2 regions of the Achromobacter sp. D7-1 genome follow, and region 2 is predicted to be linked to the other one. Evidence: predicted binding sites of a transcription regulator. Region 2 holds the regulator's gene; the other holds the start of a gene.

Region 1 (14,411 bases), on a different contig from region 2:
GCGCGAGACGCCGGTTGCGCGAGCCGCCGCCTCGACCGCTGCTCCCGCGGCCTACGTGCCCGCAGCGCCTCAGTCCGCAGCCGGGTCTTCCATGGCCCGCATGCCCGATGTGCCGCTGCGCCAGCCTCCGATGGCGCCGCCGGCCGCGTTGCCTTCCGATGCCGCAGCCGGCTTGCAGGACGCCATCAGTGCGCTGCGCGGAGCCTTGGAAAGCCGCATGGACGGGCTGCTCTGGGGCGGGCGCCAGGGGCCGGGCCGGGAGCCAGCAGGCGCCGCGTTGTTCCGCAGCCTGCTGGACGCGGGTTTCAGTACCAAACTGGTGCGCACCCTGGTCGAGCGTCTGCCCCAGGGCATGACGCAGGAAGCGGCGCTGAGTTGGGCCCGTAACGAACTGGTAACCCACTTGCCGGTGCTGCGGTCCGAAGACGAGTTCCTGGCCGGCGGCGTGTATGCCCTGGTCGGGCCGACCGGCGTTGGCAAGACCACCACGCTGGCCAAGCTGGCTGCGCGCTGCGTGGCACGCGAGGGCCGCGAGCAGGTCGCGATGCTGACCACCGATAATTTTCGGATCGGCGCGCTGGAACAGCTGCAGATCTACGGACGCCTGATGGGCGTGCCCGCCCATTCGGTGCGTGATGCGGGCGAACTGCGCCGCATCCTGGCTGAACTGGGCAGCCGCAAGATCGTGCTGATCGACACCACTGGCATCAGCCAGCGAGACCGACAGGTGGCGGAACAAGCGGCAATGCTGTGCAATGCGGGCAAGCCGGTGCGCCGGCTGCTGGTGCTCAATGCAGCCAGCCAGGGCGACACCCTGGACGAAGTGGCGCACGCCTATCGCAATGGCGTGGGCGAGGACGTAGCTGGCTGCATCATTACCAAGCTGGACGAGGCCACCCGCCTGGGCGCGGCGCTGGACACGGCCATCCGCCATCGCCTGCCAATCCACTACATGTCGGTGGGGCAGAAAGTACCCGAACACATGGAACTGGCCCGGGCCGACGTGTTGATCGACCGCGCCTTTTCCATGGTCGAACGCGCCCGCGCGCTATACACCCCGAGCGAGGCCGACCTGGCGACGCTGGTGTCCGCATCGCGCGAACCCGAAAGCGCGGATCCTGCCCGCAAGCGGCAATTGCTGGCTTCCGCGATCCTGAGGCCGCAAGGCGGCGCGGGCTCCATCGAGGCTGCGCAAAACCTGGACGACGCTATCGTCTGGCTGGAAAGCGATCCGGCCTGCGTGCAGGCCCGTGCATCCTGGCGCGATTATGTCGCAGACGGTTCGGGCGCCAGTCTGACCGCCCTGGGCGACGAGCCCTTGGCGATGATCGGCCGTGAATTTTCCTCGGTCTGTGGACGGCATCTGCTTGCCATGCATGGCAAGGCTCCCTTGAAGGGTGAGGGTTTGCCGGGAGGAGCGTTGCTGGGCACGCTGCTGATGAGCGATCGCGGCACGGCCCTGGCAGCGCCCGCGCAGCAACTGGTTCTGCCGCACGGCATGCTGTCTTCGTTCGCGCCTACCGCGCCGGCCCAGCCGGATGCGGCCCAGGCGTTGCAGGCTCGCGTGCGCTGGTTGGCGGAAAAACTGGCGCGCGTGCCGGTTGTGCACATGCTGGAGGCCGGCACTTCCGCCTTGTGGCAGACCTTGAGCGAACAAGGCGTCGCCTGGGTGGCGCGCAGCGCTGGCGGCCAGCGCGTGGTCCAGGATGACTGCCCGACCAATCTGAATGCCGTGGGCAAGAGCGTGGGTTATCTGCCTGTCGGCCAGCCCGGTGACATGCCCGGGCTGCATAGCGTCCAGGGTAGCAAGTGCGTGCCCCTGGCATTGTGGGCCTCCGGTACGGAAGTGACGTTGCCGGGCCGCAGCGGCGGCGTATCAGTGCGGCTGGTCTGCGCCCGCCTGATCGACACGGTCAGTGGCGAGGTGGCCGGACAGCTGTTCGGCATGACCAATCTGCCCGCGTCCCAGGCGGACGCCGCCACGGTGGCGCGCTGGCTGGTGCTGCAAGACGAGGCCAAGGCGGGATTCCGCTATATGGCGAACGCGTGGCAGGCTCTGCCGGCCGTGGACGGCGCGCATGCATTGGCCCGCCAATCGCTGATGGCCGGGCAGATGGGCGCGGCATGCTGGCAGTTGGCGCATACGCCGGCGGCGGAAGTGCTGCGCGGGCCTCTGTCGGGCATCATGGGAACGGATCGCAAGCTTTCCGGACGCATGTTGCCGGTCGCATTGCTGAAGATGTACGCGATGCTGGAGATGACTGCGGCCTGAAGAGAGCCGCTGTTTGATGGGTTGCGCGCGTTAAAGAACTGGCGCTTTTGCGCAAGAACATGCGCGCTGCAACGCAATCTGCGGATCGCGCCGCGCTGTGCAAGCGCCGCTGTTCAACCGTGTTGTGGTTCAGCCGGCCACGATGGGCTTGCGGCCCGGGGCGGTGCGTGCGCCGCGACCGCGGGCGTCGTAGGTGGACAGGGCGCCGCCAGCGGCGCCCATGTTGCGCAGCGCGTCCAGCGATTGCTGCGTATAGCGCAGATGCACGTCGATGAGCGCGCCGTTGCGCATATTGATTTCATTGGCGGATGCCGATTTGCTCAACAGGGCCTGCCACACGCCTGACAACTGCGGGTGCAGAACGGCCGCCTGCTCCGTGCCGGCGTGTCCTGCCGGCAGACCGATTTCCGCGAGCAAAGAGTCGCGGGCCTGGCTCAGGTCCACGAGCTTGCGGGCGACCTCGCCCTTGCGTTCGGTGATTTCCTGCAGCGAGCCGACGCTTCCCAAGCCCACTAACACTTCGGTCTCTTCTTCCAGAATGGCGGAGAACTCGGTGATCAGGGTATCTTCCTGCCGCAAGCAGGATTGAAGGGATTCGACGGTGCTCATGGTCATGCTGTTCGGCTCGGGAGGTTCGGGGTTACTTCAGCAGATCGCGGGCGCTGGCGATCAGACTGTCCGCAATGCGGCCGGTGTCGATCTTCAACTGACCCGAGGCGATGGCGGCGCGGATGGCGGCCACGCGTTCGACGTTGATGTCATTGGAGCCGTCCTGCAGCGCCAACAGCTTGCGCGACGCTGAGCTCAGCGCCACCTGCGAGCTGCTGGAGCCGCTGGCGCTGCCCGCGCCATAGGCCTGGGCAACGGCCGAGTCGGCGCGAGGCGCGACGGTGTCAGCCGATAGGGGGCGGTTGGTGGTGGAATTGATCTTCAAGATTTTCTCCGCGGGGCGTCCAAGGTCGGTTGTGCGACGGAATCGCCTACTTATGCCTCAGTAACGGCAGGGCCGGAAAGAACTTTAGGGGACGGGCGGTGTATGGTGCGATGCGACATGTAACAACAATTACAGTTGTATTTCGACCAGGCTGGCGTTGCGCACCACGCCGCTCACGACTTGGCCGCCCGCGGTGCGCACCTGCACGGTGGCGCCCGGCGCCGCGTTGTCGAGCGCCTGCCCTTCGCTGCTGACCACGAAGCCTTTGCCGCGCGCGTTGATGCGGACATTGGCGCCGCGCAGCACCGATTGTGCGTTGCGCAACCCGGAACTCCGCACCGCTTGCCCGGCATTGATCCGGTGCACCGCCGTCATCCCCGCCACGGCTTGCGGATCCGTAATTGCGCCTGGGGGCAGGGCGATCAGGTCGCCGTCCCGCGGCGCGAGGTCGTCCGGCGTCAGCGCCTGTCCTGCCGCAATCAGCCGCGCGGCGACGTAATAGTGACCCGGCACGCTTACCGTTGCCTGGACATAGGCCGTCCAGGGTTTGGGCGCGTTGCAGCGTACCCCAACCGTCATGCGCGAACGCAGTTTCATGCCGGACGGCATAAATGGGGACATGACGTCGCAGGGCGCCAGGCGTTCTGCGCGCGGCGGGTCGATCGCGACCGACGGCTGTCCGGGCAGGCCAGCCAGCTGATCCAGCAGATAGGTCTGCGCCACGAGGGCGATCGCCTCGGGTGCCTGAGTCGCCGCTTCCTGCCCCTGCGCGGCAGCCAGGGGCAGCAGCAGGGCGGCCAGGCAGCCGGCGCGCGCGCGGAGTCGGGTTGCGGATATTTTCATGATGGATGAATTGTAGAAGTCCGCGGCATTCGGCAATACGTGAATTGGATGAGAAATGACGGGTTATTTGGCTGATTGTGTCGAGCCCCTGGCCCCTATGATGCCGTCATCCAATGGGATAACGGTCTGTCCGGCGTCCCTCGTTTTATCTGAATTGCAACGCACCAAGGCGCCCCGATGCTAGACCGGCTTAATGAAGATTTCCGCTTCTTCCAGCAGTCCCTGGGACTGCGCGCGCAACGCCAGGAAGTGCTGTCGTCGAACATCGCCAACGCCGATACGCCCAATTACAAGGCGCGTGATTTCGACTTCAAGACGGCAATGGCCAACGCCATGGAAGGCACCAAGCGCCTGCCCGATACCTCGCTCACGCTGACGTCCGCGCGCCACATTCCGGCCAAGGCAGTATCGCAGGGCCCGACGGAACTGCTGTACCGCCTGCCGTACCAGCCCAGCATGGACGGCAATACGGTGGACATGGACATCGAGCGCGTGCAATTCGCGGATAACACCCTGCATTACCAAAGCACGATGCAGATGCTGTCTGGCCGTATCCGGACCATGATGGCCGCAATTCAGGAATGATTTCAAAAGGGAGCGGCAGGCAATGTCCTTGTTGAGCATTTTCGATATCGCCGGTTCGGCGCTCAGCGCGCAATCGCAGCGCATGAACGTGGCGGCCAGCAACATGGCCAACGCCGACAGCGTGGTCGGCCCCGATGGCAAACCGTACCGCGCCCGCCAGGTCGTGTTCCAGGTGAATCCCCCGGCGGGCCAGGCCTTGGGCCAGGAGATCGGCGGCGTGCGCGTGGCTGGCGTGATCGAGGATCAATCACCCTTGAAACAGGTCTACGACCCGCAACACCCGTTGGCCGACGCGCAGGGCTACGTCAGCATGCCCAATGTTGACCCGGTGGCTGAAACCGTGAACATGATCGCGGCCTCGCGCTCGTACCAGGCGAACGTGGAAGTGCTCAATACCGCCAAGGCCCTGATGCAGAAGACGCTGACCATCGGCCAGTCCTAATTTCCGGAACCCGTGTATCCATGACCACTATCGACCAATCAACGAGCAAGACCGGCCTGGGCCTGGCGCAAACCGGCGCCAACGGCAGCAGCACGGCCCAAGGCCTGCAGGACCAGTTCCTGAAGCTGCTGGTTACCCAGCTGCAGAACCAGGATCCCCTGAATCCGATGCAGAACGCCGAGCTGACCTCCCAGCTGGCCCAGATCTCCACCGTGGAAGGCATCACCAACCTGAAGAACACCATGCTCGCCATCAGCGGGCAGATCGATGTTTCTCAGTCGATGAATGCCGTGGCCATGATAGGCAAGGGCGTGCTGATCCCCGGCTCCAAGATCAAGTCCGGCGTGGATGCGGCGAATCCCGAGGCCCGTGTTGTTACTCCCTATGGCCTGGACCTGCAGGGCGACGCCCAGAAAGTGCAGATCCGTATTTCAGACGCGAACGGCGCGGTGGTGCGTACGATCGAAACGACGGACCAGAAGCCCGGCGTGTACACGCTGTCCTGGGATGGCAAGAACGATAGCGGCGTTGTGCTGGAGCCGGGCGCGTACACCGTGTCCGTCATGGCCACGGATGCCGACGGCAAGAAGGTGAATGCAGAAGTGCTGAGCTACGGCCAGGTCAAGAGCGTGGCGTATTCCACCGAAGGCCTGCGTCTGGATCTGGGCCTGGACGGCCAGACCAGCATGCTGGATGTGCGCAAGGTAATCGGCGCCTGAAGCGGGCGCAATGTATCGGTGCCGGCGCATGGGCGGCGGCTTCCCTAGTTAAAGATTAGCGAGAAAAAACATGGGTTTCGGACAAGGATTGAGCGGCTTGAACGCCGCGGCGCAGAACCTGGACGTCATCGGCAACAACATCGCCAACTCCGGCACCGTCGGCTTCAAGTCGGCGACTGCATCGTTCGCCGACGTCTACGCCAGTTCGCGCGTCGGCCTGGGTGTGAAGGTCGCGGCCATCAACCAGCGCTTTACCGTGGGTACGGTGAACGGCGGCGGCGGCGAATACGACATTGCGATCGACGGCGCCAAGGGCATGTTCCGCGTCACTGACCAGAGCGGCGCGGTGATGTACACCCGCAACGGCGAATTCCTGGTCGACAAGAACAACTTCATCGTGAATGCCCAGGGGTATCGACTGACGGGCTATCCGCCGGGCTCCGTTGGCGCGAATCCGGTTGAGTTGCAGCTGCCCACGGCGAACGTGGCTCCGCTAGCGACGTCCACGGGTACCACCGTGGCCAACCTGGACGCCAACGCGAAAGTCATCTACGAAACGGCTACGCAAACCAAGGCGGCTGTCCCCGGGAAGGTCACGCTGGGCGCGGCGCCTGGCACTGCGTACACCTTCACCCGTGACGGCACGGGAACGGCGACACTGGTGGATACCGTACCGGCTGGTGGTGCGCTGCCCGCCGCAGGCTCCACCTTCACCGTCGGTACGGAAACGGTAACCGTGGGCGCGGGTGGCGTTATCACGGGCGGTGATCTGTCGAAGATGGGTGCGTTCACTGAGTACACGGCGGCTGTCGTCGAGACTGGCAAGCCATTCGACCCGAAGCTGTCCAACACCTATACCAACGCCTCGCCGATGACTGTGTTTGACTCGCTGGGCAACTCCCACCAGGTCATGCAGTATTTCGTGAAGCGCCCGGCGGCCACTGCGGACACCAGCACCTATGACGTCTACTACACGATCGACGGCCAGGCCATGGCGCCGACCACCGAAGCGGCCGGCGTCTGGGGCAACCCGCAGAAGTTCACGTTCAACAAGGCCGGCGTGATGACCAGCGCGCCTGTTGTCAACCTGTCCTTCGCCACCCCGGGTGGCGGCACCACGCCAGCGGATCCGATCAACATCGCGATGAACTACGCGGGCACCACCCAGTTCGGCAGCGCCTACAAGCTGGTCGCCAAGCCGGATGGATACGCTTCCGGCGAGTTCAGCGGCATCAATATCAGCGGCGACGGCAGCATCGTGGCCAGCTACACCAACGGCGAGACCCAGATCGTCGGCACCATCGTGCTGGCCGACTTCTCCAACCTGCAGGGCCTGCAGCCCGTGGGCAACAACGCCTGGACGGAAACCTCCGCCTCCGGCCAGCCCATCCTGGGCCAGCCTGGCAGCAACGGCCTGTCCAAGGTCGTGGGCCAGGCCACCGAGTCGTCCAACGTCGACATGAGCAAGGAGCTGGTCAACATGATCATCGCCCAGCGCACCTACCAGGCCAACTCGCAAACCATCAAGACCCAGGACGAAATCATGCAAGTCCTGATGAACCTGAAGTAAGCCTGGCAGGCAAGTGACGACACCGACGGAATAGGCAATGGACCGTATCATCTACACCGCCATGAATGGCGCGGCGCGCATCACCGAGCATCAGGCCGCGCTTTCCAACAACATGGCCAACGTGAACACGGCGGGTTTCCGCGAGCAGATCGCGTTGTACCGCTCGGTGCCGGTCACGGACGGGACGAGTCTGCCCACGCGCGTTTCGACGGTGGCGTCCACGCCGCGCAACAGCTTCCAGATGGGCAATATGCAGACCACGGGCCGGGACCTGGACGTGGCCTTGTCCAGCGAGCGCGGCTGGATCGCCGTGCAGACGCCGCAAGGCGAGGCCTATACCCGCGCCGGCGGCCTGCAGGTCGGCATCAACGGCCTGCTGCAGACCTCGCTGGGCCAGCCTGTGCTGTCGGACCAGGGTGGTCCCATCGACATACCCGACCAGGCTGCCCTGACCATCACCGCCGACGGCACCATTACCGCCATCGGCGCCGGCGATGCGCCGAACAATATCCTGAACCTGGGCCGGATCAAGCTGGCCAGCCCGCAGAACGATCAGCTGGTGCACGGCGACGACGGCGTGTTCCGCATGGCGCCCGTGAATGGCCAGCCTGCGCCTCCGGTGCCCGCCGATCCCAGCCTGCGGCTCTTGTCGGGCGTGCTGGAAGGCAGCAACACCAATCCCATGGCGGCGATGGTGGGCATGATCGCCAACGCCCGCCGCTTCGAGCAGCAGATGCAGGTGATCCAGCAGTCGGACCGCAACGCCGAACGCGCCAACGGCATCCTGTCGGTAAGCGCCTGATACGGCAACTGAACTAGAAACAATTTTCGCGCGCGGCCGGGCCGCGCCACCAGGAGTACTACATCATGATGCGTTCGCTGTGGATCGCCAAGACGGGCCTGGAAGGTCAGCAGACCTCCATGGACGTGATTTCGAACAACTTGGCCAACGTCTCCACCAATGGTTTCAAGCGCGGCCGCGCCGTGTTCCAGGACCTGATGTACCAGACGCTGCGCCAACCCGGCGCCCAGGTCGGCGACGCTACCCAGCTGCCGTCCGGCCTGCAGCTGGGTACCGGCGCGCGCGTGGCCGCGACCGAGCGCATCCACACCGCAGGCAACCTGAACAACACCGGCAGCGAGATGGACATCGCCATCAACGGCCGCGGCTTTCTGCAGATCGAATTGCCCGACGGCACCCAGGCCTATACCCGCGATGGCGCCCTGCAACGCGACCAGAACGGCCAGCTGACTACCGTCAGCGGCTATGTGATCCAGCCGCCGATGAACATCCCCGACAACGCGCTGTCGATCTCGATCGGCAACGACGGCATCGTCTCGGTGACGCAGCCTGGCGCTGCCGGCATCAACGTGCAGATCGGCCAGTTGCAGATCGCGACGTTCATCAACCCCACCGGCCTGCAGAGCATCGGCGAAAACCTGTACCTCGAAACCGACGCATCGGGTCCCGCCAACCTGCTGCAGCCGGGCGTGGACGGCGCGGGTTCCATCATGCAGAAGTACGTCGAAACCTCCAACGTCAACGTCGCTGAAGAACTGGTCAACATGATCACCACGCAGCGCGCCTACGAAATGAACAGCAAGGCCGTCAAGACCTCGGACGAAATGCTGGCCCGCCTGACCCAACTGTGATGTCCATGTCTGTCCTGCGCCTGGTATCGAGTGCGGCACTGGCTATGCTGGTGGCCGGTTGCGCCATGATCCCGCCCGAGCCTATCGTGACCGGGCCGACCACGGCCGCGCCGCCGCCGCCGGCCGCGCCGATGGCGCAGCCCACGGGCTCGATCTACCAGCCGACCACCTACGGCAACTATCCCTTGTTCGAGGACCGTCGGCCGCGCAACGTGGGGGACATCGTCACCATCGTCCTGAACGAGAAGACCAACGCCTCCAAGAACGTCGCCACCAATACCAACCGCAGCGGCAGTGCCAGCCTGGGCATCGCCGCGGCGCCGTCCTTCATGGACAGCTGGGCCAACGCCAACCTGAACACCGACGCCAAGGGCGGCAACGTGTCGCAGGGCAAGGGCGACAGCACCGCGAACAATGCCTTCACCGGCACCATCACCACCACGGTGGTGGGGGTGATGTCCAACGGCAACCTGCAGGTCGCGGGTGAAAAGCAGATCGCCATCAACCGGGGCAGCGAATTCGTGCGCTTCTCGGGGGTGGTCGACCCGCGCTCCATCACCGGCACCAACACCGTGTCGTCCACCCAGGTGGCCGACGCTCGCATCGAGTACCGCAGCAAGGGCGTCATGGACGAAGTCCAGACCATGGGCTGGCTGCAACGCTTCTTCCTGATCGCTTCGCCGTTCTGAACATGAAACAACCGAATCCGATATCCGCCTTGTTGTCCTTGTTGGCGCGCGTCTGCGTTTCGGTCGGGCTGGTGGCCGGCGCAGGCGCGGCTCATGCCGAGCGGCTCAAGGACCTGGCTTCGATCCAGGGCGTGCGGGGCAACCAGCTGATCGGCTATGGCCTGGTGGTGGGCCTGGATGGCAGCGGCGACCAGGTGCGCCAGACGCCATTTACCCAGCAAAGCCTGACCAATATGCTGTCCCAGCTAGGCATTACGGTGCCCGCCGGCAGCAATATGCAGCTCAAGAACGTGGCGGCCGTCATGGTCACGACCACCTTGCCCGCATTCGCCCGGCCGGGCCAGACCCTGGACGTGGTGGTTTCGTCCATGGGTAACGCCAAGAGCCTGCGCGGCGGCACCTTGCTGATGACCCCGCTCAAGGGCGCCGACAGCCAGGTCTACGCCATCGCCCAGGGCAACATCCTGGTGGGTGGCGCGGGCGCTTCCGCCGGCGGTTCGAGCGTGCAGATCAACCAGTTGAACGGCGGCCGCATCAGCGCGGGCGCCATCGTCGAGCGGGGCGTACCCACCACGTTTTCGCGTGACGGCTACATTCATGTGGAATTGAACAATACCGATTTCGGTACGGCGCAGAATGTGGCCATGGCGCTGAACCGCAAGTTCGGACAAGGCACCGCCACCGCGCTGGACGGCCGTGTCGTGCAGGTGCGCACGCCCATGGAGCAGGCCTCGCAGGCGCGCTTCCTGTCGCAGGTGGAAGACCTGCAGGTGGCGCGCGCGCCCACGGTGGCCAAGGTCATCATCAATGCCCGCACGGGTTCGGTCGTCATGAACCGCACCGTCATGATCGAAGAAGCCGCCGTCGCGCACGGTAACCTGTCGGTCATCATCAACCGTCAAAACCAGGTGTCGCAGCCCGACACGCCGTTCACGGAAGGGCAGACGGTAGTGGTGCCCAATACCCAGATCGAAGTGCGGCAGGAAAACGGTTCGCTGCAACGGGTGAGCACCAGCGCCAATCTGGCGGATGTGGTCAAGGGTCTGAACGCCTTGGGCGCCACGCCCCAGGACCTGCTGGCGATCCTGCAGGCCATGAAGACCGCGGGCGCCTTGCGCGCCGAACTGGAAATCATCTGACGGCCATGGCGTACACCAACGATGCGGCGCGCGGCGCCAGCCGGCAGGATTCGGTCTTTGACATGGGCCGTTTGTCGGATTTGAAGCGCGACGTCAAGAAGGACCCGGAAGGGACCGAACAGCAGAAGCAGGTGGCCAAGCAGTTCGAGGCCCTGTTCCTGCAGATGATGGTCAAGCGCATGCGCGAAGCCACCCCCAAGGAGGGGCTGTTCGATTCGCAGCAGACCCAGATGCTGCAGTCCATGGCGGACGAGCAGTTGGCTTTGCACCTGGCGTCGCCTGGCATCGGCCTGTCCGGCGCCATTCTGGCGCAGATGCAGCAAGGCAAGCCCGGCGAGCTGGGCGCGGATGCGGTCAAGCGCCTGGGAGAGGGCGCTGACCCCGATTTCCGTTCCGCGGGTTCGCGCGAAGTTTCGGCGTTGCTGAACGTGATGCGCAACAACAGCGCCCAGAACCGGGCGCTGGCCGCGGCGGAAGGCGCGCCAGACCATGTGGTCGCCTTCGTTTCCAAGATGTCGCGCGCGGCCAATCTGGCTTCGCAGCAAAGCGGCGTGCCCGCGCGTCTCATCATGGGCCAGGCGGCGCTGGAGTCGGGCTGGGGTAAGCGCGAGATCAAGCACCAGGACGGCAGCACCAGCTACAACCTGTTCGGCATCAAGGCGGGATCCAGCTGGAAGGGCCAGGTCGTCAATGTGCTCACCACCGAATACGAAGACGGTGTGGCGAAAAAGGTGACGCAGCCCTTCCGTGCCTACGCTTCCTACGAGGAATCGTTCGCGGATTATGCCCGCCTGATCGGTAACAGCCCGCGCTACGAGGCCGTCACGCAGGCGCGCAACGAGATCGAGGCGGCGCGCAAGATCCAGGCCGCGGGCTACGCGACGGATCCGCAGTATGCGCAAAAGCTGATCGGCGTCATGGGTCAGCTACGTGGCGCGGCATCCAAGGTGGAAATTTCTCGCCAGATGTTGGAAGGACTCTAAATTCGGATCATCTCCTGCCGTTAATTGGATATCCAGGTATATCAGCGGTTAAATACGGGGCATTGTCAGCATGAACATGTATAAATTGGCGCTGGGCGGGCTGAACGCCGCTCAGGCAGGGCTGGCCACCACCAGCCACAATATCAACAATGCCACCACGGTCGGTTACAACCGCCAGCGCGTCATGGTTTCGACCGCCGGCGCCCAGGCCACCAGCAACGGCTACATTGGCCGTGGGGTCCAGGTCGACACGGTCGAGCGCAGCTACGACAGCTTCCTGTACAAGCAACTGGTAGGCGCGCAGGGCAGCGGCGCCCAGCTCCAGACGCAATACAACCAGGTTTCAGCGATCAACAACCTGTTTGCGGACCGCACCGTCGGCATCGCGCCGGGCTTGACCAATTTCTTCACCAGCATGAACGCGGTGGCCAGCAAGCCGGCCGACCCCGCTGCGCGTCAGGATTTGCTGGGCAAGGCCAACAGCCTGGCCACCCAGATCCGTTCCGCCTACACCGAAATGCAGAATCAGCGCATCGGCCTGAATACGCAGATCACCACGACGGTCGAGCAGGTCAACAGCTATCTGACGCGTATCGACGACCTGAACCAGCAGATCTCGCTGGCTACGGGCAAGGCGGGCGGCAGTCCTCCGAACGATCTCCTGGATCAGCGTGACCAGGCGGTCATGGAACTGAATCAGCTGGTGGGCGTCACCACCTACGAGCAAGGCGACAAGATCAACATCACGCTGGCCAGTGGCGGGCAAGCCCTGCTGTCGGGCAACACCATCTATCCGCTGCAAGCGGTAGCTTCGTCCAAGGACGTGGGGCGCACCACCATTGCTTATACGCTGCCAGCCGGCGCGGGTAAGACGGTCGCCGTGGAACTGAACGATACGGAAGTGACCGGCGGTTCGCTGGGCGGTTTGCTGCAGTTCCGCGCAACGTCGCTGGATGTCATGCAAAGCCAGTTGGGCCAGATGGCCGTCGGCCTGGCGCTGTCCTTCAATGCGCAGCACAAGCAGGGCCTGGATCAGAACGGTAATCCTGGCACGGACTTCTTCGGCATCGGTTCGCCGCAGGGCGTGCCCAATGCGCAGAACAAGAGCAACGCGTCGATTTCCGGCCAGTTCACGAACCTGAACAACATCAATGCCAAGGAATACGAGATTTCCTTCGACGGCACGAACTACCGGGTGCTGCGCATGCCGGAAGGCTCGCAGGTCTACAACGGCCCGGCGACCGGCACGCCCGGCACGCTGAATCTCGACAGTGAGATGGGCGTTACCCTGACCATCAGCGAGCCGCCCCAGGCTGGCGACAAATGGTCACTGGCTCCTACGCGTGACGCCGCGCGCGACCTCACCGTGCTGATCAGCGATCCCTATAAGATCGCCGCGGCTGACGCAGAGGGCGGTGACGCCAACGGCAAGAACGCGCTGAAGCTGGCGCAACTGCAGAACAGCAAGGTGCTGGGCAACGGCACGATGAGCGTGAACGACATGTTCGGCCAGGTCGTGAATACCGTCGGGGTCCAGACCGCTCAGCTCAAGTCCGCGGCGACCGCGCAGGCCAACCTGATCACGCAGAAGGCTGCGGCGCAGCAGGCGGTTTCGGGCGTCAACCTGAACGAAGAATACGTCAGCCTGTCGCTATACCAGGAACAGTATCAAGCCAGCGCCCGCATCATCGATGTGGCCAGCACCATGTTCGACACGCTGCTGGGTCTGCGCGGCTGATCGGATCGTTGAATCGTGACCAATAAAGAAAATTTCGGAGCTTCACCATGCGCCTGAGCACCTCGATGATGTATTCGAACGGCCTGAAAGGCGTTCTCTCTCAGGAATCCGACATGAACCGCCTGGTCGAGCAGGTCGGCAGCGGACGCAAGAACCTGACGCCGGCGGACGATCCCCTGGCCGCCGCGCTGGCCATCAGCGTGGCGCAGACCCAGAGCATGAACAATACGTATGGCATGAACCGCCAGACCGCCAACACGAATCTGGGCCAGGAAAGCAATACCTTGACGGCGGTGACAAACGCCTTGCAGGAAGCTCGGACTCGTATCATCCAGTCGGGTGGCGTGCTCTCCGATAGCGACCGCCAAACCTTGTCCACAGCGCTCAAAGGCACCCGCGATGCCTTGCTGGGTCTTGCCAATACGACGGATGGCAATGGCCAGTATCTGTTCTCGGGCAATGACGGCAGCGTGATGCCGTACTCCAAGGACGCGACTGGCAAGATCGTTTATAGCAATTCGGTCGGAGAGCGGACCATTCAGGTGGACCAAAGCCGCCAACTGTCCACCAGCGATCTGGGCAAGGACATTTTTGGCCGCGCCAATCCGGGTTCGCAAGCCTTTGTCACTTCGACGGCCAACTCAAATACTGGCACCGTCGAGTTCGGCTCGGCATCTGTGACACCGGGTTCGGCTAATGCGGGCATGAAGTTCGCGGTGCAGTTTGAAACCGACGCGGCGACCGGAGCGATAGGCTATCGGGTCACGACGACGAATCCCGACGGTACCAGCGCGACCGTGCCTGCTGTGGGATCTCCTGCGACGGCTTACTCCGATGGCACCAC
Region 2 (14,411 bases):
CCTGGCCGTTGCCGGCCGTCAAGACCTGCCATCCCGCGCCCGTCAACGTCGCCTGGACGATCATCCGCATCGTCGCCGAATCGTCCGCCACAAGAATCGTTGCCGCCATTGCTATCGAACCCCTTCCGCGGGCGGGTTGCTCTCCGCCTCGCCTGGTTTGGTTGCCGTCGTGGCCTGGGCCGCGGCTTGCGCCGCCTCCACTGCCGTTCCCACCTCGCGGGCATCCTTGGCGCTGACGTCCGCGGCTGCGGCGTTCTCGTTTTCGATGCGCCGCTGGGTGCTCTGGTTGAGCACCACTAGGCTGATACGTCTATTAACGGCCGCATACGGGTCATCTTTAACCAGGCTCATGCTGGACGACAGCCCCTGGATGCGCAGGACCTTGCTTTCGTTCATGCCGCCGGCCACCAATTCCTGGCGCGACGCATTGGCGCGGTCGGCCGACAGCTCCCAGTTGCTGTAGGCCCGCTCCCCGCGCGCATACTGAGATGCGTCGGTGTGGCCGGAAATGCTGACCTTGTTGGGCAATTCGTTCAGGACCGGACCCAGTTCTCGCAGGATGTCGCGCATATAGGGCTGCACATCCGCGCGGCCAGTGGCGAACATCGGACGGTTCTGGTTGTCGATGATCTGGATGCGCAGGCCTTCGGTCGTCAAGTCGATCAGCAGCTGCGGCCTGAAGCTCTTCAGGACCGGGCTGGTCTCGATGACGTTCTCGAGCCGCTTTTTCAGGTTTTCCAGGCGATGCTGCTCGCGGCGCTCGGCGTCGCCCATGGGCTGGGCCTCGACACGGTTGCCCTGCGCGCGGCGCACATCGCCTTCGCTGCGCAGGGGGTCGCTACCGCCGCCCGGCACCGCGCTGGTCTCGGCCGAGCTACTGGGGCCGCCCGCGATGGCGACGCGCAGCGGCATGCGGAAGTACTCGGCGATGCCCTTGAGCTCTTCGCGCGGCACAATGCTGATCAGCCACATCACCAGGAAGAACGCCATCATCGCCGTGATGAAATCGGCGTAGGCGATCTTCCAGCTACCGCCGTGGTGCCCGCCGCCATGCCCGCCCTTCTTGCGGCGGATCACCACGCGGTGATTGTTTACCGTGCTCATGGCCCGCTCCGTCAGGCCTTGCCGGTGGCGGTGGACTTGGCTTGCCGGACGTGTTCTTCCAGTTCACCGAAGGTCGGGCGCACGGCCGAGAATAGCACCTTGCGGCCGAATTCCACCGCCAGTTGCGGCGGATAGCCGTTCATGCTGGCCAGCAGCGTGGTCTTGATGCATTCCAGCACCTTGGTCGCTTCGTCGCTGCGGCGGTCGATGCGCGAGGCCAGCGGGCCCACGAAGCCGTAAGCCAGCAGAATACCCAGGAAGGTGCCCACCATGGCCTTGGAGATCAGGTCGCCCAGAATCGCCGGAGGCTGGTCCACGGCGGCCAGCGCCTTGATCACGCCCAGCACTGCCGCCACGATGCCGAAGGCCGGCAGGCCGTCGGCCATCTGTTGTAAGGCGCGCACGGGGACTTCGCGCTCGTGGCGGTAGGTCTCGATTTCCTCGTCCATGAGCGTCTCGATTTCGAAGGAGCTCATGTTGCCGCTGATCATGATGCGCAGGTAGTCCGTGATGAACTCCATGAGCTTGGCGTCTTTGGCGATGCGGGGATATTCGCTGAAGATCGGACTGGATTCCGGGTCTTCGATATGCGATTCGATGGCCATGAGCCCCTCGCGGCGCGCCTTGTTCAGCAGTACGTACAGAAGCGCCATCAGCTCCATGTAGACGTCCTTGCCATAGCGCGAGCTTTTCAGCGAGTCGGGTAGCGCGGCCTTGACCAGCATCAGCGACTTTTTGCTGTTGCTGGCGAGGAAAGCCCCGAAAGCCGCCCCGAAGATCAGCGTGAGTTCAAACGGCTGGTACAGCGCGCCCAAATGGCCGCCCAGCGCTATGAAGCTGCCGACGACCGACACGGCCACCACGAGAAAACCGATAACAATCAACACATCAGGCCCCTGCCAACGAAGTCTAAAACCGGCGTCAATGATCCCCTGTTCCCCTCGACCCAAAAAGGCGGGTTACGGGGGGTTTTCCAGGGCTTTTGATGTATTTGGATGCCGCCGGTCAGAGCCGGGCGGTATTCGCAACAGGCGCGGGGCGGGTGCCGGCGCGCGCCTTGGCCGCGGCGCGCGTCTTGCCAGCGCGGGGGGGCGGCCGGCAGATCGCGCACACGAAATCCGACTGGGGATCGTGGGCGTGGGCAATGAAATGCCCACCGCATTGGCGGCAGGCGGACATTTGCAGCATGCCGCTATCGAAAAAGCGCACCAGCATCCAGGCGCGCGTGAAGCTCAGGACGGGCTCTGCGCCTTCAGCGGCATCCGTGCCGGCGTTTTCGAGATAGAGACGATAGGCGTCGATGGTGGCGCGTATGCCCTTGCTGCTGGTGCGCGCATTCAGGAACGAATACACGTTGTAGAAGAGCGAGGAATGGATGTTCGGCAGCCAGGTCATGAACCAGTCAACCGAAAAGGGCAGCATGCCCTTGGGTGGCGAGCAGCCGCGGATTTCGCGGTACAGGCGCGCCAGGCGGTCATGGCTGAGGCTGGTTTCAGCCTCCAGCACCTGCAGCCGGGCTCCCAAAGTGATCATGGAGCTGGCAAGCAGAATGTCATCCGCTTCCTGCGAAACGCTCTTGGTGGCCATTACACGTGTTTCCGGAGGGAATGATCAGGCCGTCAGGCCAATTCTTCGACAGGCTGCTTGGCCAGCAGGATGGTTGCATGCGCTTGCTGCAGCGCACCACCCAGAACGTCATGGGTCAGGGCGGACAGCAGGCTGTAGTCATCGAAGCGGAAGCGGCACAGCAGCGAGCTGGAGCTTGCGAGCTTGACCAACTGCGCCGGCGAAAGGCGCATGAGGATGTCAGCAACCTCGTTGCTGAATCCCAGGCGGAACATCGACGCCGCGTAGTCGTCGCGCAGCATGCGCTGCGCCAGTAACAAATAAGACAGATTCACTTCGCGAATGTCTGTCAGCAATGAATTTTCGACTTGTTGCACGCCCAACTCCCTATTCCCTATCCCGCCGATGGGGGCTCATGTAAGCAAAAGCACCGGAATCCCGTTGCCTTCACGTCCGATACACCTTGCATTGATGCGAAATGTATCATTTGTTCGCAATTTAAGTAAAATTTACCACAGCTGATGTCATTTTCTATGACTTATATGACAAAACTTTGTTGATGTTGCGCAACTTACCTTTTCCGATACACCTTGACATATAAGTTTCGGACAAATTTACGTCAATTTGCCAAATAAGCATTCAAAACATTGCGTACTTTGAGGAATGAAACGGTGTTGTTTGCCGACAATGGCACCTTGCAGATCATTAAATCCACCTAGCTTTAGCTCAGCCGCGCGTTTGTCGACAATGTCGCAAATTGACAACAGCTTACGCGCCACGATGGACCCGCCCGACATTCCCGCAATGCCTCACGCAGATGACAGCCTGGTCGAATATGCCCCGCTAGTGCGGAAGCTGGCCCTGCAATTGCTCGCCCGGCTACCCGCCAGCGTAGAACTCGACGACCTGATACAAGCCGGCATGATTGGCCTGCTCGACGCCGTGCGCCGTTATCAGGAAACGGCTGACGCCCAGTTCGAGACCTATGCCACCACCCGCATCCGCGGCGCGATGCTGGACGAACTGCGCGGCCAGGACTGGCTGCCCCGTAGCGTCCGCGCCAAGGCGCGCAAGATCGAACAGGCCATCCAGCAGCTCGAACAGCGTTTGATGCGCGCGCCAAGCGAAGCCGAAATCGCGCAACAACTCGAGATGCCGCTGGGCGACTACCAATCGCTGCTGCACGACGCCCAGGGCGTTCAGATCGTGCACTACGAGGACTTCGCCACCGAACCCGACTCGGCCAGCGGCCAATCCGACTGGGCTGCCACCCTGAACCACGGCGCGGCGGGCGGCAATCCGCTGGATTCGCTCCTGGCAGGCGACTTCCGGCAGGCGCTGGTCCACGCCATCGACACCCTCCCCGAGCGTGAAAAACTGCTGTTGTCGCTTTGCTACGAACAGGGGCTGAACCTGAAGGAAATTGGCGCGATCCTCAATGTGACCGAGGCGCGGGTATGCCAGTTGCGGTCGCAGGCGACCGCGCGGATCCGGGTGAAGCTGAAGGAACAGGCTTGGCAGGAACTGCCCCAGGATGGGCAGATCGCCCAGGTGATCTAGGATCTGAATCAGCACCCCGCAGGAACGAGCCCAGGAGGGCAAAGGCTGTCGGCAACACGGACGCGTATCGCGTCCGTTTTCATTGCTGCCGTCTGGTCACCAGCGCTACCGGCACATCCGCTCCGGGCTTCTTTCCTGTAAGAGGTTGCCACGGCGCCCATCTCTACACAGAGACAACACGGCTTGTGTAGCGCCTGCCCGATACAGTGCGTCACGGCACCGGACACGCCCTCCTCCGGTGAATCCAAGAAAAATGTCGACTTTCGCGAAATAGCGCTAAAGATTGATTTTGGACTGCCGTAATCCTGGCAACGGAGAGATTCCTAGACACAAAGTCGACGAACTTTCCCGTTAACACCAGTGGGCGGCGTCGCTGCCCGGTTTGAAGAAGCCTTTCTCTCTTGGGAGCACCAACATGGCTGCCGTTATCAATACCAACTACCTCTCGATGGTTGCTCAAAACAACCTGAACAAGTCGCAATCGGCACTGGGCAGCGCCATCGAGCGCCTGTCCTCCGGCCTGCGCATCAACAGCGCCAAGGACGACGCCGCTGGCCAAGCCATCGCCAACCGCTTCACCGCGAACATCAAGGGCCTGACCCAAGCCGCCCGCAACGCCAACGACGGCATCTCGATCGCTCAAACGACCGAAGGCGCGCTGAACGAAATCAACAACAACCTGCAGCGCGTGCGTCAGCTGTCGGTTCAAGCCACCAGCGGCACGAACTCGCCGACCGACCTGGACTCGATCCAAGCTGAAATCAAGCAGCGCCTGGACGAAATCGACCGCGTGTCGGCCCAAACCCAGTTCAACGGCGTGAACGTCCTGGCCAAGGACAACAAGCTGACGATCCAAGTTGGCGCCAACGACGGCGAAACCATCACGATCGACCTGAAGGAAGTCACCGCCAAGACCCTGGGTCTGGACGGCTTCAACGTCTCCGGCCCGCGTGGCACTCTGACCAATCTGAGCGGTACGGAATACAAGGCCGCTTACGGCTCGACCACCTCCGTCACCAGCAACACCGTTGCCGAAGGTACCTCCGGTGATCTGGCCGGTCGTCTGGGTGTCGCCAACTCGAGCGTTTCCGTTGGCACGCAAGCTCAAGCTGACGACAATGGCAACTGGTTCGTCAAGGTCGACATCACTGCCGCTGACGCTACCGAATCCGGCAACCTGAAGGCCAAGGGCTTCGACGTCGCTTCGGGCGCTTCCGGCAGCTACTACATCGCCGTGAACCCGAAGGATGCCGACACCACGACGGCCCCGACCACTACCGCCAAGTTCACGCTGAAGACCGATTCGATCCCGCTGACCAGCCTGAACAAGGGCGCAACGGCCAACCCGCTGGCCGGTCTGGACAAGGCTCTGCAGAACATCGACTCGCAGCGCAGCTCGCTGGGTGCGATTCAGAACCGCTTCGAATCGACCGTTGCCAACCTGAACAACACGATCAACAACCTGTCCGCCGCTCGTTCGCGCATCGAAGATGCCGACTACGCCACGGAAGTGTCGAACATGACCAAGGCTCAGATCCTGCAACAGGCTGGCACCTCGGTTCTGGCCCAGGCCAACCAAGTGCCGCAAACGGTTCTGTCGCTGCTGCGTTAATTCCAGCGGACAGTCCTGCGGGGCAGCAGGGGAAGGCAAGTTGCTTCCCTTGTTCGCACCGAAGCAGTACCAAAAACCAGCCTCCGGGCTGGTTTTTTTATGGCGGGCGGCCCTCTTCCCTCGTGACGCAGAGACAAAAAAATGGGCGGAATCCAATTCCGCCCATTCTCGTTTCTTGCTTCATTCAGCGCCGCATCGCGCAGAGCTGGGTCTATCTCATCCTTCAGGCCACAACCGTTTCTGCAGACCGCACCAGCGCCGCCACGGCGGCCGGATTGTCATTGATGAGATCGTGGCCGCCTTTCACCCGCTCGATGCGGCAACCCAGGCCGCGCAGTTGCGCCAGATCCGCCTCGTCCAGGCAGCACGGCACGGGCGGCATCTTGCGTTGCGGCAGCGTCGGCACGTCGCCGCTCACCACCAGCACCGGCACGGCGATGCCATCCAACAAATGCCAGTACTCGCGTTCCACGGCAGCCGTGGGCGTCACGCCATAAATCTCCAGCGCGAAGCTGCGCAGATAGCGGTCATCGGGCCGAGAGGCGATCGCGCCGCGCAGGAATGCATGGTTATGCCAGAGTTTTGCTGCGCTGAATGGCGTGTCCAACAGCACGACGGAAGTGCACCGCGACGAGCGGCGCGCAATGGCCAATGCGACGCTGCCACCAAAAGAGGCACCCAGCACGCCGAATCCTCCGGGAACCGCGGCAAGCAGCGCAGGCAATAGTTCGTCGGCAAAGCCGTCCACGGACATATCCGCCGGCGCCGTGCTGCCGCCGCAACCCGGCAGGTCGACAAACAGCAGGTTCATGTCCGAAAGATGCTTTTCAATGCCTTGCACGGTCGCGATATTGCCCAGCGAACCGTGCAACACCACCCAGGTCGGACGACCTTCGCGCCAGTCGGATGAGCGGCGGGCGCGCAACAACCCTGACCTGCCTTGCAGCATTTCAAAAGGCGCCGTGACGCCCTTGCGCAATCCCGCAAGCCAGGCGTCGTGGCCCTGCGCCAACGCGTCGAGCGCTTCGGGCGTGCCGCGCATGATGTCGCGCGCATGGCGCTCGATGAGGTCCTTGGGCCAATCCCACCAGCGCAGCGCCATCAGGCGGTCCGCGACCTCCTGGTCAAATCGGCGGCGGCGGAACTGCGCGGGATTGCCTGCCCAGATTTCATACGCACCAACGTCGCGCGTCACTATCGAGCCCGCGCCGATGACCGCGCCCGTGCCTATCGTCACGCCCGCCATGATCTTGCTGCCGGCGCCGATCCAGACGTCATGGCCGATCGATACCCCGCCCTTCGTGGTGGAGTAATCGGTGATCTGGCGGGTGGAGGAAAACAAGGTTCCGAAATGGGGGGCCGAGAACGGATAGATCGTATAGGTATCCTGGCGATGATATGCACCCAGGATGATTTCAACCTCGTGCCCGATCGTGCAGAAATTGCCGATGGACAAGCGCGCGGGCTCGTGTGGCTGATTGTGCGGAAACACCGACGGCGTGCCGTAGCTATAGTCTCCGATGCTGTAGAGCTCCGGGTCGGAGAGGCGCAGCGCGGTAAAGGCCAGGCCCTGCACGCCGTGCTCCAGCGTCATCTTCAGATGACGCGCCCCCTGATGTCCGGGACGGGCGCCGAGGATCTGCCCATTGATGTGGGCCGCTTCCGCGCGCTTGCCTTCCCGCCAATGGCGCACGGCCAATTCGAACGCTTCGTTCAAACCTATTTTTTGTCCGCCGGCGGCACCTTGGCCGCCCTTTGTCGACGATGTCATTGCCAAACTCCTAAACTCTTACTTCCCAGCGGATTCGCGATAGCGCATCACCGCTGCGGGACTGCCGCCGATCACCGCATACTCAGGCCATTCGCCACGCAAGACCGTGCCGGCCGCCACGACACAGCCGCGCCGCAGGATGCAGCCATCCAGCAATACGCAGTTGGCGCCGATCCAGCAATCGTCCTCGATGACTATGCCGCCCTTGCTGGGCATGAAACGCTGCTCGATGATCGTCTGGTCGCGGCTGCGGTATTCGTGGTTGGTGGGCGCCAGGGTCGTATTGGCGGCAATCAGCGTGCCGCGGCCGATACGGATGCCATTGCCCGAATAGATCACCACACCCGAATTCAGATAGACCTGGTCGTCGATATGCACGTCGCCGTCGCCGCCCGCGAATTTGATCTTCACGAAGCTGTCTATTGTGACGTGATCGCCGATCACCACGGCATTGCCGCGCACCGAGCGTTCGATATCGGCCAATGGGGAGATTTTTGCCAGCGTTGAAATCCGGTTCATGCCTTGCACTCCGTCAGATGCGCCAGCGTCCGGGTCAGAAAGGCGGCCATCGCGGCGCGTTCGTCGCCTTCGCGCGGAACCAATGTCCGGGAACGATAGCGATACGCAGGTGCCTGTATCTCCTGGGCTTCTCCCGTCTGCACCACCACCGACCTGCCCAGGCAGGCGCTGGCCTGAGCCGCGGCCAGCTCCGCAAGGTCGCGGATACGCCAGTCCTCGCCCGCCAAGTGCGTCAGGCCTGATCCCGGCCCTTGCAGGCGCTCGGCCACGACCTCGGCGACATGCGCGGCATCCAGATAATTACGTACGGCCCGTCCCTGGCCGTGCAGGACGATCCGGCCGTCCCGCGCCGCCTGCCGGCAAAAATCAAACGGCGCCAGCGTCCAGCGGTCGAAGCCGTCCCAGGAGGCAGGCGCGCCGTACAGATTGGCGGGCCGCAGGATATCGACCGAAGCGTTCATGCTGCCAGCCGCCATTTCGAATAGCTGTTCAGCCTGTAGATGCGTCAAACCGTAATCGTTGGCCGGTGTGGGTGGAGCGGACTCGTCCAAGTCGCCCTCCGGCCGGCCGTATACGTGAAACGTCGAGATGTATGCCAGACGGCGGATGCCTGCCCGTTCGCAGGCCTGCAACAAGGCGCGGGTGCCGGCAACATTGACCACGTAGGCGGCCTGCGGGTCTGCCCGGCAAGCCACCTCATGCATCGCGGCAGCGTGCACGCAAGCGTCGATGCCGGCGGGCAGGTCCAGGCCCGCTACGCCACGCGGATCGGCCAGATCCAGCCGCAGGTCATTGGCGCTGGCCCGGCCGGCCGTGATCACCGACATGCCCAGAGCGCGCAGGCGCGCGGCAATGACCCCGCCCGCATAGCCGCTTGCGCCCGTGACCAGTACGCACAGGCTCATGCCGATTCACCGTGGATAAAAGGCGACTCGAAGTCCTGGAACCGCGGCAGCGCGGCGTCGCGGGGCGACATGATGGGCACGCCTACATCGGCCGCGCCCGCCCACCAATCGATGCCCGCGCTGTCCGCGTGTACGCCCGCGTCACGCTCGGGATCATGGACAGTAGTCGTGTAGTACAGCAGCGCGGTGCCATCGCTGTGCGCGGCAAAGCCATGGGCCACACCGCGAGGCACGTATAGGGCCTGCGGCACCGTGCCATCCAGCATCAGCGACAGCGATTGCCCGTAAGTCGGAGAGCCCCGGCGCAAGTCCAGCAGGCCGTCGCGCGCGCGCCCCGTCAGGCAGGAAACCAGTTTGGCGTGGTCGGACGGCGGCAGCTGAAAATGCAGGCCGCGCAGCACCCCGCGGTGCGAAACCGAGACGTAGGATTCGACGAATCCGGTCTCCAGCCCCAGCGCCGCCAGCGACGGCGCATGCAGCAGTTTGCGGAACTCGCCGCGCGCGTCCGGGAAGCATGGCAGGGTCAGCAGATAGCAGCCCGGGATCGCCAGGGCTTCGACTCGCATGTCAGAAACCCTGGCCGAAGAACAGTTCGATCCGGCTTGCCGCGTATTCCAGCATCTCGCGTGTGAGCGCGGGCTGAACGCCAATCCAGAAGGTGTTCTGCATGATGATTTCGGTGTTGGTGAGATCTCCCGATACGCGGTAGTTCTGGCCGACCATGGAAGGTTGACGCGTCAGGTTGCCGGCGAACAGCAGGCGCGTTCCGACCTTGTCCTGATCCAGGTAGGTCAGGAGGTCGACGCGGCGCGCATCGGCCTCGGGCCGCAAGGTAATCGGGAAACCGAACCACGACGGGTCCGATCCGGGGGTCGCTTCAGGCAGGATCAGGAATTCCTCGCACGACGCCAGCCGTTCCTTCAGGAAACGGAAGTTCTCCTTGCGCCGGGCCACGAACTCCTCCACCCGATCCAGTTGCGCCAGGCCGCAGGCGGCCTGCATGTCCGTGATCTTCAGGTTGTAGCCGATGTGCGAGTAGGTGTACTTGTGGTCGTAGCCTTCGGGCAGGCTGCCAAGCTTCTGGCAGAAGCGGCGGCCGCAGGTATTGTCCTTGCCCGGCGCACAGTAGCAGTCACGCCCCCAGTCGCGGAACGACTCGGCGATCAGCTTCAGATGCGGATCGTTGGTGAAGACTGCCCCTCCCTCACCCATCGTGATGTGATGCGCGGGATAGAAGCTGAGCGTGCCGATATCGCCGAACGTGCCGACCATGCGGCCGTTATAGGTCGAACCCAGGGCGTCGCAACAGTCCTCGATCAGCCACAGGCCATACTTCTTGCACAAGGCCGTGACCGCGTCCAGGTTGTACGGATTGCCCAGCGTATGGGCGAGCATGATGGCCTTGGTGCGCGGCGTGATCGCGGCCTCCAGGCGGCTAGCGTCCACGTTGTACGTGCCCAGCTCGACATCGACGAATACCGGAACCGCGCCAAATTGCAGGATGGGGTTCACAGTCGTGGGGAAGCCCGCCGCCACGCCTATTACCTCGTCGCCGCGGCGGATCGCGCGTTCGCCCAGCTTGGGCGAGGTCAGCGTCGAAAATGCCACCAGGTTGGCGGACGAACCGGAATTGACCGTGATCAGGTGTTTAACACCGAGGTACTGTGCCAGGCGCTGTTCAAATGCTTCGTTGAAGCGCCCGGTCGTCAGCCAGCCGTCCAGGGAGGCGTCGACCATCGCCTTGAGCTCGGCTGCGCCGATCAGCTTTCCGGACGGCGGCACCGCTGTCTTGCCCGGCTCATAGGGCGTGCGCTCTCGTTCCTGGGACTCGTGATACTGATCGACCAACTGAGCGATCTGCGCACGGATTTCATTAGGGTTCATTGCTTATCTCTAAAACCGTTGTGTTCTTGAAGCGGCGGCCAGCCAGTTCAGACCGGCCCAAACGCCGCAATTTGGGCGTCGCACAGGACACGGGCGTTGGCCCCTTCCTGGTACGCGCGATACCAGCGCATCGTCTCGGCCACGCTCGCGGCCAGCGACCAGCGCGCCTGCACGCCCAGCACCGCCCGGGAACGCGCCGTATCCAGTGCCAGCAGGCCCGCTTCATGCGGACCGTTGCTGGACTGGCCATACGTCACGCCGCCTCGGCCATAGGCCTCGCGCGCCAGCTCGACCACTTCGCGCACTGTTGCCGTGTCTTGCGACGGCGGGCCGAAGTTGTACGGACCGGCCAGTTCCGACCGCGTCCACAGAGCCTCTGCCAGGCGCATGTAGCCCGCCAGCGGCTCCAGCACGTGCTGCCAGGGCCGCACCGAATCCGGACTGCGTATTTCCAACACCCCGCCGCCTTGCCAGGCGCGCACGGCATCGGGCAGCAGCCGGTCTTCGGACCAGTCCCCTCCCCCGATCACATTGCCCGCCCGCGCCGTGGCCAGCGCCACGCCCTGCTGGCGCAGGAAGGCGTCGCGGTAGCACGCGGCCACCAGCTCGGCCGCCGCCTTGCTGGCGCTGTAGGGATCATGTCCCCCCAAAGCATCCGTCTCGCGGTAGGGATACGGCCATTCTTCGTTGCGATAGACCTTGTCGGTGGTAATACACAGCGCCACGCGAACTTCCGACAGTCCGCGCAACGCGTCCAGCAGGTTCGCCGTGCCCATGACGTTGGTGTCGAAGGTCTGCAAGGGCTCGCGGTAGCTAGCCCGCACCAGCGGCTGCGCCGCCAGGTGCAGCACGATCTCGGGCCGGGCTTGGCGCACAATGGCAGCCAAGGCCTGGGCGTCCCGGATATCGCAGAAATGGCTCTGGACCACGCCGCCGATCGCTGCCGATTCGAACAGGCTGGGCCGGTCCGCGGCGGGCGGCAACGCCACGCCTACGACCTCCGCCCCGAGCTTGTGCAGCCAAAGGGCCAGCCAGCCGCCCTTGAAGCCGGTGTGTCCGGTGAGCAGGACGCGTTTGCCGTGCCAGAAGGCGCCGGACGCTACGTTCACCACATTCTCCACGGGGCCTTGCCCGCCTCCCACAGGGACTCGAGCATGCGTTTTTCGCGCAGCGTGTCCATCGGCTGCCAGAAGCCCGCGTGCTTGAATGCCATCAGGTCGCCGCCCTTGGCCAGCGATTCCAGGGGTTCCATTTCCCAGGAGATATGGTCGGCCTCGATCAGGGGCAGAACCTTGGGCGACAGCACGAAGAAGCCGCCGTTGATCAAACCGCCATCGCCGCGCGGCTTTTCCGTGAACCCGGCGACCAGGTCATCTTCCATCTTCAGCGCGCCATAACGGCCAGGCGGCTGGACCGCCGTCACCGTCGCCAGCTTGCCATGCTTGTGATGGAAGGCGATCAGCGCAGATATGTCCACATCCGCCACGCCGTCGCCATAGGTGAAGCAGAACGCCTCCTCTTCCTTGACGTAGCTGGCGACGCGTTTCAGGCGGCCGCCGGTCATGGTGTCGTCGCCGGTATCCACCAGCGTCACGCGCCACGGCTCCGCATGGCGTTGATGCACTTCCATCTGATTCTTGGCCATGTCGAACGTCACGTCCGACATGTGCAGGAAGTAATTGGCGAAGTATTCCTTGATGACGTAACCCTTGTAGCCGCAGCAAATGATGAAATCATTCACGCCGTGGGCGGAGTACATCTTCATGATGTGCCACAGTATCGGGCGACCGCCGATCTCGACCATCGGCTTGGGCTTGACGTGGGTTTCTTCGGAAATGCGGGTACCCAGCCCCCCCGCGAGAATGACGGCCTTCATACGGATCCTTCACACCACTTTTTGAACATGTCGCGATAGGCTTGCTCGACCTTGCGGGCGAAGCCGGTTTCATCCATCAAGGCGCTGGCCTGCATTTCCTGGCGCAAGCCGGCGCGTATGCGCGCCAGCTCGGGGATGTCGCTGGCCATTGCCACCACTTTTTCCACGTACTCGGCTTCCGTCTGCGCGATCCATTCGCGCCGCCCCAGGCCCGACAGCGTCGAAGCCCCGATCCGGCCGACGCCCAGGGGGCCGGCCAAGGTCACGTACGGCAGGCCCATGTAGAGGCTCTCGAACAGGGTCGTGCCCGAATTGTGCGGAAAGCAGTCCAGCGTGATGTCCGCGCCGCGCAGCACGTCCCAGGGCGGCGAATGGAACCCGATTTCCAGCCGGTCCGGGTCGATACCGTGCCGGCCGAAGGCCTGAAGCAGGTCGCTACGCATCCGCTCAGAGAAATAGCTGTTGCTGTCGACCACCAGGCACGAACCCGGCACCCGGCGCAAGATCTCCGCCCAGGCGCGCACGACCCGGTAGTTGAAGCGGATCGCTCGGGACAGCGTGACAAAGCGGACGTGGCCATTGCTCAACGCCGGCAGATCGGAAACCTCGCCCATGCCCACCTTCGGCCGGTACGCGAAGTTCGTCTTGTCCAGGCGCCACGGCTTTTCGACGAACAGATGGTCGGTTCCAGGTGGCGCCATCTCGTCATCCATCAGGATGTAGTCGATGGCGGACAGGCCGGTCGTGCAGCCGAAACCCAGCCAGGTCACCTGCACGGGCGCCGGCCTGCGCGCGAAAGTGGCCAAGCGGTTATGCGAAGTGTGGCCGGCCAGGTCCACCAGCACATCGATCTGGTCATCGCGTATGCGCTGCGCCAGCGCGTCATGCGACAGGCCATTGGTCCTCAACCAGTGATCGGCATAGTCCTTGAACTGTGCGGTGCCTTCGTCTTCCTGGTCCAGTTGGGCATACGCGTAGACTTCGAACGCCGACTTGTCGTGCTGGGCCATCAAAGGCGCCAGGAACAGGCGCACCGGGTGGTTGCGGAAATCCGGCGAGACATAGCCGATGCGCAATTTCCGGTCCGGATTCCGCATATTCCCATGGGGTTTCCAAAATGCCCGGTGCGGCGCGCATAGACGCTCGTCGTACGAACGGTAGATTTCGAAAATCTCTTCCGGGGTTCGATCCGGAAAATAGTTCATACCGAAAAAGTATGCGTTCTGCACGGTTGGGCTGTCGGGCTGGGCGGCCAGCACGCGCAGATACTGCTCTTCCGCGCCAGCGAAATCCCCCATGTCCGCCAGGGCCACACCCAGGTTTCCGCACGCTTCGATACTGTCCGGATTGAGCTCAAGGATGCGTCGGAACGTGGCAACGGCCTCATGGAACCGGGCGGCGCTGCGATAGCAATTCGCCAGTACGTTCAGGGCCTGGGGATGATCCGGGACCAGCTCCAGCGCGCGGCGGCAGGCGGCGTCCAGTTCCACCGGACGTCGCAATGCGCGCAGGGACATGGCCATTGCGACATAGCAATCCGCATCTTCGCCTCCTGCCCGCAGCGCGCCCAGGAAGGCGCCCAGCGATTCGTCCGCCTTGCCGGTTTCGCGCAAC

The links. The regulator FliA, encoded in region 2, starts transcription of late flagellar genes. The targets are predictions, from matches to a motif close to CTAAAGTTTNNNNNNNNNNNGCCGNTA.
Region 1: a site for FliA is predicted at 3,268-3,294, ahead of flgM (flagellar biosynthesis anti-sigma factor FlgM). Genes of this name have one in related genera too.

The regions. Positions count from the first base shown of each region.
Region 1 is NZ_JCBAMT010000076.1:12,423-26,833, forward strand. Features, by position in the region: gene flhF (flagellar biosynthesis GTPase FlhF) at 1-2,272, shown strand, start outside; gene AC6LKD_RS25455 (flagella synthesis protein FlgN) at 2,402-2,881, opposite strand; gene flgM (flagellar biosynthesis anti-sigma factor FlgM) at 2,913-3,206, opposite strand; gene flgA (flagellar basal body P-ring formation chaperone FlgA) at 3,336-4,049, opposite strand; gene flgB (flagellar basal body rod protein FlgB) at 4,227-4,634, shown strand; gene flgC (flagellar basal body rod protein FlgC) at 4,657-5,076, shown strand; gene AC6LKD_RS25480 (flagellar hook capping FlgD N-terminal domain-containing protein) at 5,097-5,795, shown strand; gene AC6LKD_RS25485 (flagellar hook-basal body complex protein) at 5,866-7,365, shown strand; gene AC6LKD_RS25490 (flagellar basal body rod protein FlgF) at 7,403-8,167, shown strand; gene flgG (flagellar basal-body rod protein FlgG) at 8,233-9,018, shown strand; gene AC6LKD_RS25500 (flagellar basal body L-ring protein FlgH) at 9,018-9,707, shown strand; gene AC6LKD_RS25505 (flagellar basal body P-ring protein FlgI) at 9,710-10,846, shown strand; gene flgJ (flagellar assembly peptidoglycan hydrolase FlgJ) at 10,852-11,829, shown strand; gene flgK (flagellar hook-associated protein FlgK) at 11,900-13,567, shown strand; gene flgL (flagellar hook-associated protein FlgL) at 13,615-14,411, shown strand, end outside.
Region 2 is NZ_JCBAMT010000056.1:31,252-45,662, reverse strand. Features, by position in the region: gene AC6LKD_RS21825 (response regulator) at 1-109, opposite strand, end outside; gene motB (flagellar motor protein MotB) at 112-1,104, opposite strand; gene motA (flagellar motor stator protein MotA) at 1,116-1,991, opposite strand; gene flhC (flagellar transcriptional regulator FlhC) at 2,110-2,691, opposite strand; gene flhD (flagellar transcriptional regulator FlhD) at 2,724-3,047, opposite strand; gene AC6LKD_RS21800 (RNA polymerase sigma factor FliA) at 3,475-4,230, shown strand; gene AC6LKD_RS21795 (FliC/FljB family flagellin) at 4,646-5,842, shown strand; gene AC6LKD_RS21790 (alpha/beta fold hydrolase) at 6,066-7,613, opposite strand; gene AC6LKD_RS21785 (acyltransferase) at 7,632-8,132, opposite strand; gene AC6LKD_RS21780 (NAD-dependent epimerase/dehydratase family protein) at 8,129-9,037, opposite strand; gene AC6LKD_RS21775 (dTDP-4-dehydrorhamnose 3,5-epimerase family protein) at 9,034-9,603, opposite strand; gene rfbH (lipopolysaccharide biosynthesis protein RfbH) at 9,605-10,921, opposite strand; gene rfbG (CDP-glucose 4,6-dehydratase) at 10,969-12,030, opposite strand; gene rfbF (glucose-1-phosphate cytidylyltransferase) at 12,027-12,797, opposite strand; gene AC6LKD_RS21755 (O-linked N-acetylglucosamine transferase family protein) at 12,794-14,411, opposite strand, start outside.